3 regions of the Streptomyces sp. NPDC051364 genome follow, and region 3 is predicted to be linked to each of the others. Evidence: riboswitches for the same ligand, from Rfam matches in the RefSeq annotation. Region 3 holds a riboswitch; each other region holds the start of a gene.
What was found. Region 3 has a riboswitch for thiamine pyrophosphate ahead of thiO (glycine oxidase ThiO). Riboswitches for the same ligand answer to the same signal wherever they lie in the genome.
Positions count from the first base shown of each region.

Region 1: it holds a riboswitch for thiamine pyrophosphate, as region 3 does, so the genes downstream of both, thiC (phosphomethylpyrimidine synthase ThiC) here and thiO (glycine oxidase ThiO) in region 3, are expected to answer to the same signal.
Region 2: it holds a riboswitch for thiamine pyrophosphate, as region 3 does, so the genes downstream of both, AB0M76_RS35095 (thiamine ABC transporter substrate-binding protein) here and thiO (glycine oxidase ThiO) in region 3, are expected to answer to the same signal.

Region 1 covers NZ_JBFBAH010000001.1:228,770-232,037, reverse strand. Annotated here, with positions in the region: gene AB0M76_RS01135 (SsgA family sporulation/cell division regulator) at 1-273, shown strand, start outside; gene AB0M76_RS01130 (YibE/F family protein) at 324-1,733, opposite strand; TPP riboswitch at 1,806-1,951, shown strand; gene thiC (phosphomethylpyrimidine synthase ThiC) at 1,946-3,268, shown strand, end outside.
Region 2 covers NZ_JBFBAH010000029.1:49,829-53,096, forward strand. Annotated here, with positions in the region: gene AB0M76_RS35090 (iron ABC transporter permease) at 1-644, opposite strand, end outside; gene AB0M76_RS35095 (thiamine ABC transporter substrate-binding protein) at 704-1,837, opposite strand; TPP riboswitch at 1,923-2,032, opposite strand; gene rlmN (23S rRNA (adenine(2503)-C(2))-methyltransferase RlmN) at 2,091-3,203, opposite strand.
Region 3 covers NZ_JBFBAH010000012.1:70,479-73,746, reverse strand. Annotated here, with positions in the region: gene AB0M76_RS24625 (Rv2175c family DNA-binding protein) at 1-216, opposite strand, end outside; gene AB0M76_RS24620 (FAD-dependent oxidoreductase) at 308-1,531, opposite strand; TPP riboswitch at 1,956-2,068, shown strand; gene thiO (glycine oxidase ThiO) at 2,066-3,247, shown strand; gene thiS (sulfur carrier protein ThiS) at 3,244-3,268, shown strand, end outside.

The DNA of each region.
Region 1 (3,268 bases), on a different contig from region 3:
GACGGCATCAACAAGCCGTGCGGTGACGGCGATGTGCACATCGCCCCCACCGACCCCGAGGAGCTGTCCGACGTCCACATCCGGCTCCAGGTCGGCTGCGACCGGGCTCTGTTCCGCGCCGGCGCAGCGCCGCTCGTGGCGTTCCTCGACCGCACCGATCGGCTTGTTCCGCTCGGTCAGGAGCGCAACCTCGGCGACTTCGAGGAGAACCTCGACGAAGCGCTGGACAGGATCCTGGCCGAGTCGCGGCAGAACGAGCAGAACGCGGGCTGAACGGACCGGACGCGCCGAGCTGCCCCGGGCCCCCGAGCACCCCGGGTCTCTCAGCGCTTGCGCCGCCGTCCCCGGCCCCCGCGGACCGGCCCCGAGGCCGCCGCTCCGGCCGGGGACCCCGGCCGGTCGGCAGAAACCACCAGCGCGGCAAGCGCCGTTGTCACCGGGACCGAGGCCACCAGGCCGATCGACCCGACGAGTGTCCGTACGATCTCCTCCGCGACCAGTTCGCTGTTGGCCACCGAACCCATGCTGCTGTTCGCGATCGAGAACAGCAGCAGCAGGGGCAGCGCTGCGCCCGCGTAGGCCAGTACCAGGGTGTTGACCACCGAGGCGATGTGGTCGCGGCCGATCCGGATGGCCGCACGGTACAAGGCGCGGGACCCCATCGACGGGTCGGCCTGGTGGAGTTCCCAGACCGCCGAGGTCTGGGTGACCGTCACATCGTCGAGCACACCCAGCGATCCGATGATCACGCCTGCAAGCAGCAGGCCGCTCATGTCGATGTCCGGGTAGAGCCCGTGGATCAGCCCGGTGTTGTCGTCGGTGTTGCCGCTCAGGAACGCCCAGTCGACGAACACCGAGCCCAGCAGCCCGATCAGCAGCAGCGAGACGAGCGTGCCCAGAACGGCGACGGAGGTACGGGCACTCAGTCCGTGACACATGTAGAGCGCGATGAGCATGATGGCGCTGGCACCGACGACCGCGACGAGCAGCGGGTTCGAACCCTGCAGGATCGCCGGGAGGATGAAGAGCGTCAGCACACCGAAGCTGATGGTCAGCGCGATCAGCGCGAACAGGCCGCGCATCCGGCCGACGACGACCACCGCAACGGCGAAGATGGCGGCCAGCACCGCCAACGGCAGCTTGCGGTTCACGTCGATCACGGAGTACTGGAGATCCCGGGGCGCGTCCGGGGCGTACGCGACGACCACCTCCTGGCCGTTCTCCAACTGCCGTGGAGCGCCCGGCTGGACGATCTCGAAAAAGGTGCGGCCTTTGTCGGATCCGGTGGTGACCTCGATGGTGGCCTTCTTGCACTCGCCGGTCTGCGCGGCCTGGGCCTCACGGCCCTCCGGGGTGGAGGGGCTGCCGGTGGTCGGCACCTGCGAGGCATTCACGGATTTGCAGTCGACCTGTTCGAGCGCGACGACCTGGCCCTGCTGGGTCTGCCGGTCGAAGCCCACCCCGGAGCGCTCGTGGGCGGGGGCGCCGCCCGGCCAGAGCACCACCATGCCGACGAAGACGGCGGCGGCGAAGGGGATCAGTACGGCCGCGATGACCTTGCGCAGGTGCTTCGAGACGGGTGCCGCCGGCCCGTGGCCGTGCGAATGACCATGGGATTGGCCCTGGGACGGGCCGTGCGACGGGCCGTGGTCATGCCCGGGGGCCGCGTGTGCGTGGTCGGTGTGACCCGTGGGCTCGGTGGGCGAGGAGGGATGCTGCGGCGAGGACGTCACCGGCAGATCATCGCAAGAGTTGAGGGGGCCTACTGTTCAGCACGCCACAGATGACGCTAGCGTGGGGGCACCTTTGCACAACGCGGGAGCTCGGAGCACCGGGCTGAGAGGGCGCTGATCACCGTACGCGCAGCACACATGCGTACGGGAAGAGGCTGCGTCGACCGCCGAACCTGTTACCGGGTAATGCCGGCGTAGGGAGATCAGGTCTCATGACCATTCAGGACGCACGCACGCCTGCCGTCAGCCAGGACGCCGACGGCCGGACCGAGCGCCAGCCGGGCTGGCACAAGGGCTACGTGGCAGGCTCCCGCCCCGACATCCGGGTGCCGGTCCGCCAGGTCCACCTCACCAACGGCAAGGATGTGACGCTCTACGACACGTCCGGGCCGTACACCGACCCGCAGATCGAGACCGACGTGCGGCGCGGCCTGCCGCCGCTGCGCGAGAACTGGATCATCAGCCGCGGCGACACCGAGGAGTACGCGGGCCGTCCCGTGCGCCCCGAGGACGACGGCATCAAGCACACCTCGCCGCGCGGTGGTCTCAAGAACCTCGACGCGGTCTTCCCGGGCCGCCCCCGCCAGCCCCGCCGCGGCCGTGGCGGCGCCGCCGTCACGCAGCTCGCGTACGCCCGCCGCGGTGAGATCACCCCGGAGATGGAGTACGTCGCGATCCGCGAGAACGTCTCCCCCGAGGTCGTCCGCGAGGAGATCGCCGCAGGTCGCGCCGTGCTTCCTGTGAACGTGAACCACCCGGAGATCGAGCCGATGATCATCGGCAAGCGGTTCCTGGTGAAGGTCAACGCCAACATCGGCAACTCCGCCGTCACCTCCTCCATCGAGGAGGAGGTCGACAAGATGACCTGGGCGACCAAGTGGGGCGCCGACACGGTCATGGACCTCTCGACCGGCCGCAACATCCACACCACCCGCGAGTGGGTGCTGCGCAACTCCCCCGTGCCGATCGGCACCGTGCCGCTGTACCAGGCGCTCGAGAAGGTCGACGGCCGCGCCGAGGACCTGACCTGGGAGATCTACAAGGACACGGTCATCGAGCAGGCCGAGCAGGGCGTCGACTACATGACGGTCCACGCCGGCGTGTTGCTGCCGTACGTGCCGCTGACCGCCCGCCGCAAGACCGGCATCGTCTCGCGCGGCGGATCGATCATGGCCGCGTGGTGCCTGGCGCACCACAAGGAGAATTTCCTCTACACGAACTTCGAGGAGCTCTGCGAGATCCTCGCGACGTACGACGTCACGTACTCGCTGGGCGACGGCCTGCGCCCCGGCTCCATCGCCGACGCCAACGACGCGGCGCAGTTCGCGGAGCTGAAGACGCTGGGCGAGCTGAACACGATCGCCAAGCGGCACAACGTACAGACCATGATCGAGGGCCCGGGTCACGTCCCGATGCACAAGATCAAGGAGAACATCGACCTCCAGCAGGAGATCTGCGAGGAGGCGCCGTTCTACACGCTCGGCCCGCTGACCACGGACGTCGCCCCGGCGTACGACCACATCACCTCGGGCATC
Region 2 (3,268 bases), on a different contig from region 3:
ACCTCCACCTCGAGGGTGGCGTACGAGGGACCGCCCAGGATCTGCACGACGCCGAAGGAGGTGAAGGTGAACAGGAACACCATCAGCGAGGCGGCGGCCACGGCCGGCCCGAGCGCGGGCAGCGTCACCCGCCGCCAGGCGGCGAACCGCCCGGCGCCCAGCACCCGGGCGGCCTCCTCCTGGCGCGGGTCGAGCTGTGCCCAGAGCCCGCCGACCGTCCGTACGACGACGGCGTAGTTGAAGAAGACGTGCGCGAGCAGGATCGCCCACACGGTGGTGTCCAGCCGGACGCCCCACAGCTCGTCCAGCAGCCCGCCCCGCCCGACCAGCGCCAGGAAGGCCGTGCCGACCACCACGGTCGGCAGCACGAACGGGACCGTGACCACCGCCCGCAGCAGCTGTTTGCCGGGGAACTCGAAGCGCGCGAAGACGTACGCGCCGGGGAGTGCGATCAGGAGCGTGAGCGCCGTGGACGCGAACGCCTGCCAGGTGGTGAACCAGAGCACCTCGGCGATGTCGGGCTGGGTCAGCACCTCGCCGATCCGGCCGAACTGCCAGCCGTCCTCGGTCTTGATCCCGCGGCCGACGATCGCGGCGACGGGATAGGCGAAGAACAGCCCGAAGAAGGCGAGCGGTACGGCCATCAGGGCGAGCCTGACGGCCGTACCGCGTGCGCCCTCCTTCGCAGGAGTGCTCTCGCGTCCTACTTCACGACGAGCGAGGACCATGTCTTGACCCACTGCTCACGGTTCTTGGCGATGGTCTCCGGAGCGACGTTCTCCGGCTTCTCGACGACCGCGCCGTGCTTCGTGAACAGCTCCGGCAGCTTCGCGTCCTTGACCACCGGGTTCACGAACATCTGCAGCGGCATGTCCTCCTGGAACTTCTTGCTCACCAGGAAGTCCAGGAGCGCCTTGCCGCCCTCCTCGTTCTTCGCGCCCTTGAGCAGGCCCGCGAACTCGACCTGGCGGAAGCAGGTGCCGGTGGAGACGCCCGTGGGGGCCTCGGCCGGCTGCGGCTCGCCGTACAGGACCTCGACCGGCGGGCTGGAGGCGTAGGAGACGACCAGCGGGCGGTCGCCCTTGGCCTTCTTGCCGCCCGCGGAGCCCGAGAAGCGCTCGTTGTAGGCCTGCTCCCAGCCGTCGACGACCTCGACGCCGTTGGCCTTGAGCTTGGTCCAGTAGTCCTTCCACCCTCCCCCAGAGGCTTCGCCCTGGGAGGTACCCCCATCGCCGTACTTGCCGACGGAGGCGAGGAGGAAGCCGAGGCCCGGCGAGGAGGTCGCCGCGTTCTCGGTGACCAGCAGGTTCTTGTACTCGGGCTTGATCAGGTCGTCCAGCGTCTGCGGCGGGGCGAGCTTCTTGTCGGCGAAGTACGCCTTGTCGTAGTTGACGCAGATGTCGCCGGAGTCGATCGGGGTGACCCGGTGCTCCTTGTCGAGCACGAACTCGGGCTTCACGTCGGCCAGGCCCTTGGCCTCGTACGGCGTGAAGATCCCGTTGTCGAGGGCGCGCGAGAGGAGGGTGTTGTCGACACCGAAGAAGACGTCGCCGCGCGGGGAGCCCTTGGTGAGGATCTCCTGGTTGAGGGCGGCGCCCGCGTCCCCGGACTTCAGGACCTTGACGGTGTAGCCGCTCTGCTGCTCGAACTCCTTGAGGACCGTGTCGGTCACGTTGAAGGAGTCGTGGGAGACGAGCGTGACCGTCTTGGACTTCGGCGCCTCGCCCGCGCCGCCCGCGGACTTGTCCTTGGCGTCGCCGCCGCCGCAGGCGCTGAGCGTGGCGACGCCGAGCGCGGCCGCGAGCGCTGCGCCCGCGAACTTCTTGGTGGTGCTCACTGGTGAATTCCTCCTGGGATGTCCAGGAGAAGACGCGGCCCTGCCCGGCGCTCAGTGCGAGCGGTCGCCGGGCAGGGCGCAACAGCTTGAGTGATGACCGAACTTCCTACCCCGAATGACCGGGGCGAGGTTCAGAGGGTCTGCGGATGACGGTTACCGCACTCTCAGCGCTGTGGCGCTCCCCTGTCGGAATATGCAATTGGTTCGGCCACAGGGTACCTCGTGGCCGAATCGGGCCCGCGAAAACCGCAGGCTAGCGCTCCGAGGCCGCCAGCTGGCCGCACGCGCCGTCGATCTCCTGACCGCGGGTGTCGCGGACGGTCACCGGCACGCCGTGGCGGGCGATGGCCTCCACGAAGGCCTTCTCGTCCTCGGGACGCGAGGCGGTCCACTTCGAGCCCGGCGTCGGGTTCAGCGGGATCAGGTTGACGTGGACACGCTTACCCTTGAGCAGCTTGCCCAGGAGGTCGCCGCGCCAGGCCTGGTCATTGATGTCGCGGATCAGGGCGTACTCGATGGAGATCCGGCGGCCGGACTTCTCGGCGTACTCCCAGGCCGCATCGAGGACCTCGCGGACGTTCCAGCGGGTGTTCACAGGCACGAGGGTGTCGCGCAGCTCGTCGTCCGGCGCGTGCAGGGAGACCGCGAGGCGGCACTTGAAGCCCTCGTCGGCGAACCGCAGCATCGCCGGGACCAGGCCGACGGTGGAGACGGTGATGCCGCGCTGCGACAGGCCCAGACCGTCGGGCTCGGGGTCGGTGAGGCGGCGGATGGCGCCGACGACCCGCTTGTAGTTCGCCAGCGGCTCGCCCATGCCCATGAAGACGATGTTGGACAGCCGGGCCGGTCCGCCGGGGACCTCGCCGTCGCGCAGCGCGCGCATGCCGTCGACGATCTGGTGGACGATCTCGGCGGTGGACAGATTGCGGTCCAGGCCCGCCTGGCCGGTGGCGCAGAACGGGCAGTTCATACCGCAGCCGGCCTGCGAGGAGATGCACATGGTGACCCGGTCGGGGTAGCGCATCAGCACGGACTCGACGAGCGTGCCGTCGTGCAGCTTCCACAGGGTCTTGCGGGTGGTGTCGTCGTCGCACGAGATGTGCCGGATGACGTTCATCAGCTCGGGGAGCAGCTCCTGCTGGAGCTTCTCGCGGGAGCCCGCCGGAATGTCCGTCCACTCGGCCGGGTCGTGCGTGTACCGGGCGAAGTAGTGCTGCGAGAGCTGCTTGGCCCGGAACGGCTTCTCACCGATCGCGGCGACCGCCTCGCGACGCTCCTCGGGGGTGAGGTCGGCGAGATGCCGGGGCGGCTTCTTGGCTCCGCGAGGGGCGACGAAGGTGAGCTCTCCCGGGACGGGGCGGGCCATGGCAGGTACTCCTCGTAAGACGAAAGGCGCGCCGCAGAAGCAGCGCGCCTTTCAAGAGTAACCGC
Region 3 (3,268 bases):
CAGCAGGCCGACCAGGCCCTTGACGATCTTGTCGCCGTCGATGAAGGGGGCGGGCACCTGGAGCGAACGGTTCTCGCCCCGGCGTACGGCGATCAGCTGACCTTCCTTGACCAGCTGGCGGACCCGGGTCACTTCGATGTCGAGCATCTCGGCGATGTCGGGGACGTACAGCCAGGCGGGGACAAGGGCATCGATCTTTGCGTCAATCTCGGTCACGGGCACAAGCCTGCCACCTCGGACCGACACCCGGTACCCGAGCCGACCCGTCCGGGTCCCCGGACCCCCTCCGCACCCGGCTCGTACCGTGCTAGACCAGCGCCGATTTCAGCGGGACCGCGGGATCGGCGACCTTGGCCGGATCCACCGGGGCCCCCGTCTCGATCAGCTTCCGCCCCTGCGCCAGATCCCGCGGCCGGCCCACCGCCAGGACCGCGACCAACGCCCCGGCCCGGAGCCAGCACACCGACCACGCCGCCTCGGCGGGGTCCCCGCGCCACATCAGCTCGTCCGCCCCCGCGTGGTGTCCCGCGTACTGCACGAAGCGCCCGAACTGCTCCGACCAGAAGTACGGCACCGGGTCGTAGACCTGCACCGCAGCCCCCGCCACGATGTTCGCCGCGACCACGCGCGGCCCCTGCAGGGCGTTGTCCCAGTGGTGCACCAGCAGCCGCGCCCCGTAGCGCCCCGACGGGAACGACGCGCAGTCGCCGACCGCGTACACCCCGGGCAGGGAGGTCCGCAGGTACGCGTCCGCCGTGACCGAGCCGTCCGGCCCGAGCCCGACCCCCGAGTCCGCCAGCCACCGGGTGGCGGGCCGGGCCCCGATGCCCACGACCACCGCGCCGGCCGGCAGCTCCCGGCCGTCCGCGAGCAGCACCCGCCCGGACTCCACCGAGGCCACCTTGGCGCCGGTCAGCAGGGCGGCCCCGGCCTCCTCGTACCAGCGGGCCATCGGGGCCGCGACCTCCGCCGGCAGCGCCCCGGCCAGCACCCGGTCCGCCGCCTCGACCACGGTCACCGCGCAGCCCGCCTCGCGCGCCGCGGTGGCGAACTCGGCGCCGATCCAGCCCGCCCCGACGACCACGGTCGCCGGCGCCTGGGCCAGCACCGGGCGCAGCCGGGCCGCGTCGTCCAGGGTGCGCAGCAGGTGCACGCCCTGGACGCCCTCGGACCCGGGCAGGGTCAGCGGTTCGGCGCCGGTCGCCAGGACGAGCACCTCGTACGGGACCGGTCCCGCCTCGGTGTCCAGCTCGCGCTCGGCGGCCCGCAGCCCCGTGACCTCCACCCCGAGCCGGAGCTCGATGCCCAGCCCCTCGAAGTCCACGTCGAAGGCGGAGTCCTCGGCCTTGCCGAGCAGCACCGCCTTGGACAGTGGGGGCCGGTCGTACGGCTGGTGGGGCTCGGCGCCCAGCAGGGTCACGGGGCCGCTCCAGCCCTGCTCCCGCAGCGCGACCGCGGTCTGCACCCCGGCCATTCCGGCGCCGACGATGACGACGCCGCCGCTCTGTGTCTGTTCCGTCTGCTCGCTCACACCGCCCAGCCTAGCGATCTGACACTCCGTCAGTAACGGCACTCCGCCAGAACCGCGGAACGGGCGCTCCTGGGCCGTCCGGGTGACCTGTTGTCGGTTGGTTCGTCGATCTGACCGATGGCGCCGACCGGACAGGGGTGGGTGTTGTGGGTTCGGCGGCATTGTCCACAGGGCAAGGCGACGGAGGCGCCGCCCCCACGCGACCGGAGTGATCGCGTGGGGCATCGGACCGCCCAGGCCGCGCCCCGCAACCCCGGACGGGAGCCGTCCGCCCGCACCGGACCACCGCCCGGAACGGTGAACCCGACGGGGACGCGAACACGGCAACCCAGCCCATCCGACACCGTCCGGGACGAGCGCAGCGAGCGGGAGCAGGTCTACGACTCGCTCCCGCTCGCCGAATAGGAACGGTTAGTCTGGCCGTCGTACCTATCGCGGGAGTCCGGGCGTACCGGGCTGAGAGGGAGGCTGGACGGCCTCCGACCGTACGAACCTGATCCGGGTCATGCCGGCGAAGGGAGGGGCTGGACGCCCATGCACTCATCTCGGAAGGGATCCGCCAGGGGATCCGACGTCCTCGTCATCGGGGGCGGAATCATCGGCCTCGTCACCGCCTGGCGGGCGGCCCGGCGCGGGTTGCGGACCGTGCTCGCCGATCCGGCACCCGGCGGCGGCGCCGCACAGGTCGCGGCCGGCATGCTCGCCGCCGTCACCGAGCTGCACTACGGCGAGGAGACCCTGCTGGGCCTCAATCTCGCCTCCGCCGCCCGCTACCCGGAGTTCGCCGCCGAGCTGGCCGACGCCAGCGGCGGGACGGACATCGGCTACCGCGCCTGCGGCACGCTCGCCGTGGCCCTCGACGCCGACGACCGGCTCCACCTGCGCGAGCTGCACGCCCTGCAGCGGCGCTGCGGCCTGGAGTCCGAGTGGCTCACCGGCCGCGAGTGCCGCCGCCTGGAGCCGATGCTGGCCCCGGGCGTACGCGGCGGCCTGCGCGTGGACGGCGACCACCAGGTCGACCCGCGCCGGCTGGCGGCCGCACTGCTGGCAGCCTGCGAGGGCGCCGGCGTGGAGATCCGCCGGGCGAACGCGGAGCGGCTGCTCACCACCGCCGACCGGGCCACCGGCGCACTGCTGGACGACGGTACGGAGCTGCGCGCCGACCAGGTGGTGCTGGCCGCGGGCTCGCTCAGCGGCCGGCTGGCCGGCGTACCGGCGGACGTGCTGCCTCCCGTACGGCCGGTCAAGGGCCAGGTGCTGCGGCTCGCGGTGCCTGCGGCGTACGCGCCGTTCCTGTCGCGGACGGTACGGGCGGTGGTCCGCGGCAGCCACGTGTACCTGGTGCCGCGCGAGAACGGCGAGCTCGTCATCGGCGCCACCAGCGAGGAACTCGGCTGGGACACCACGGTCACCGCGGGCGGCGTGTACGAACTCCTGCGCGACGCCCATGAGTTGGTGCCCGGCATCACCGAACTGCCGCTGACCGAGACCTGCGCGGGGCTGCGGCCCGGCTCTCCGGACAACGCCCCGCTGCTCGGCCCGACCGAACTGCCCGGTCTGCACCTGGCCACCGGGCACTACCGCAACGGGGTGCTGCTGACCCCGCTCACCGGCGACGTGATGGCGGAGCTGCTGACCACCGGTGCGCTCCCGGAGATCGCCCGCCCGTTCACCCCGCGCCGCTTCAGCGCTGCACGTCAGGAGTCGTACGCATGACCATCTCCGTCAACGGCGAGC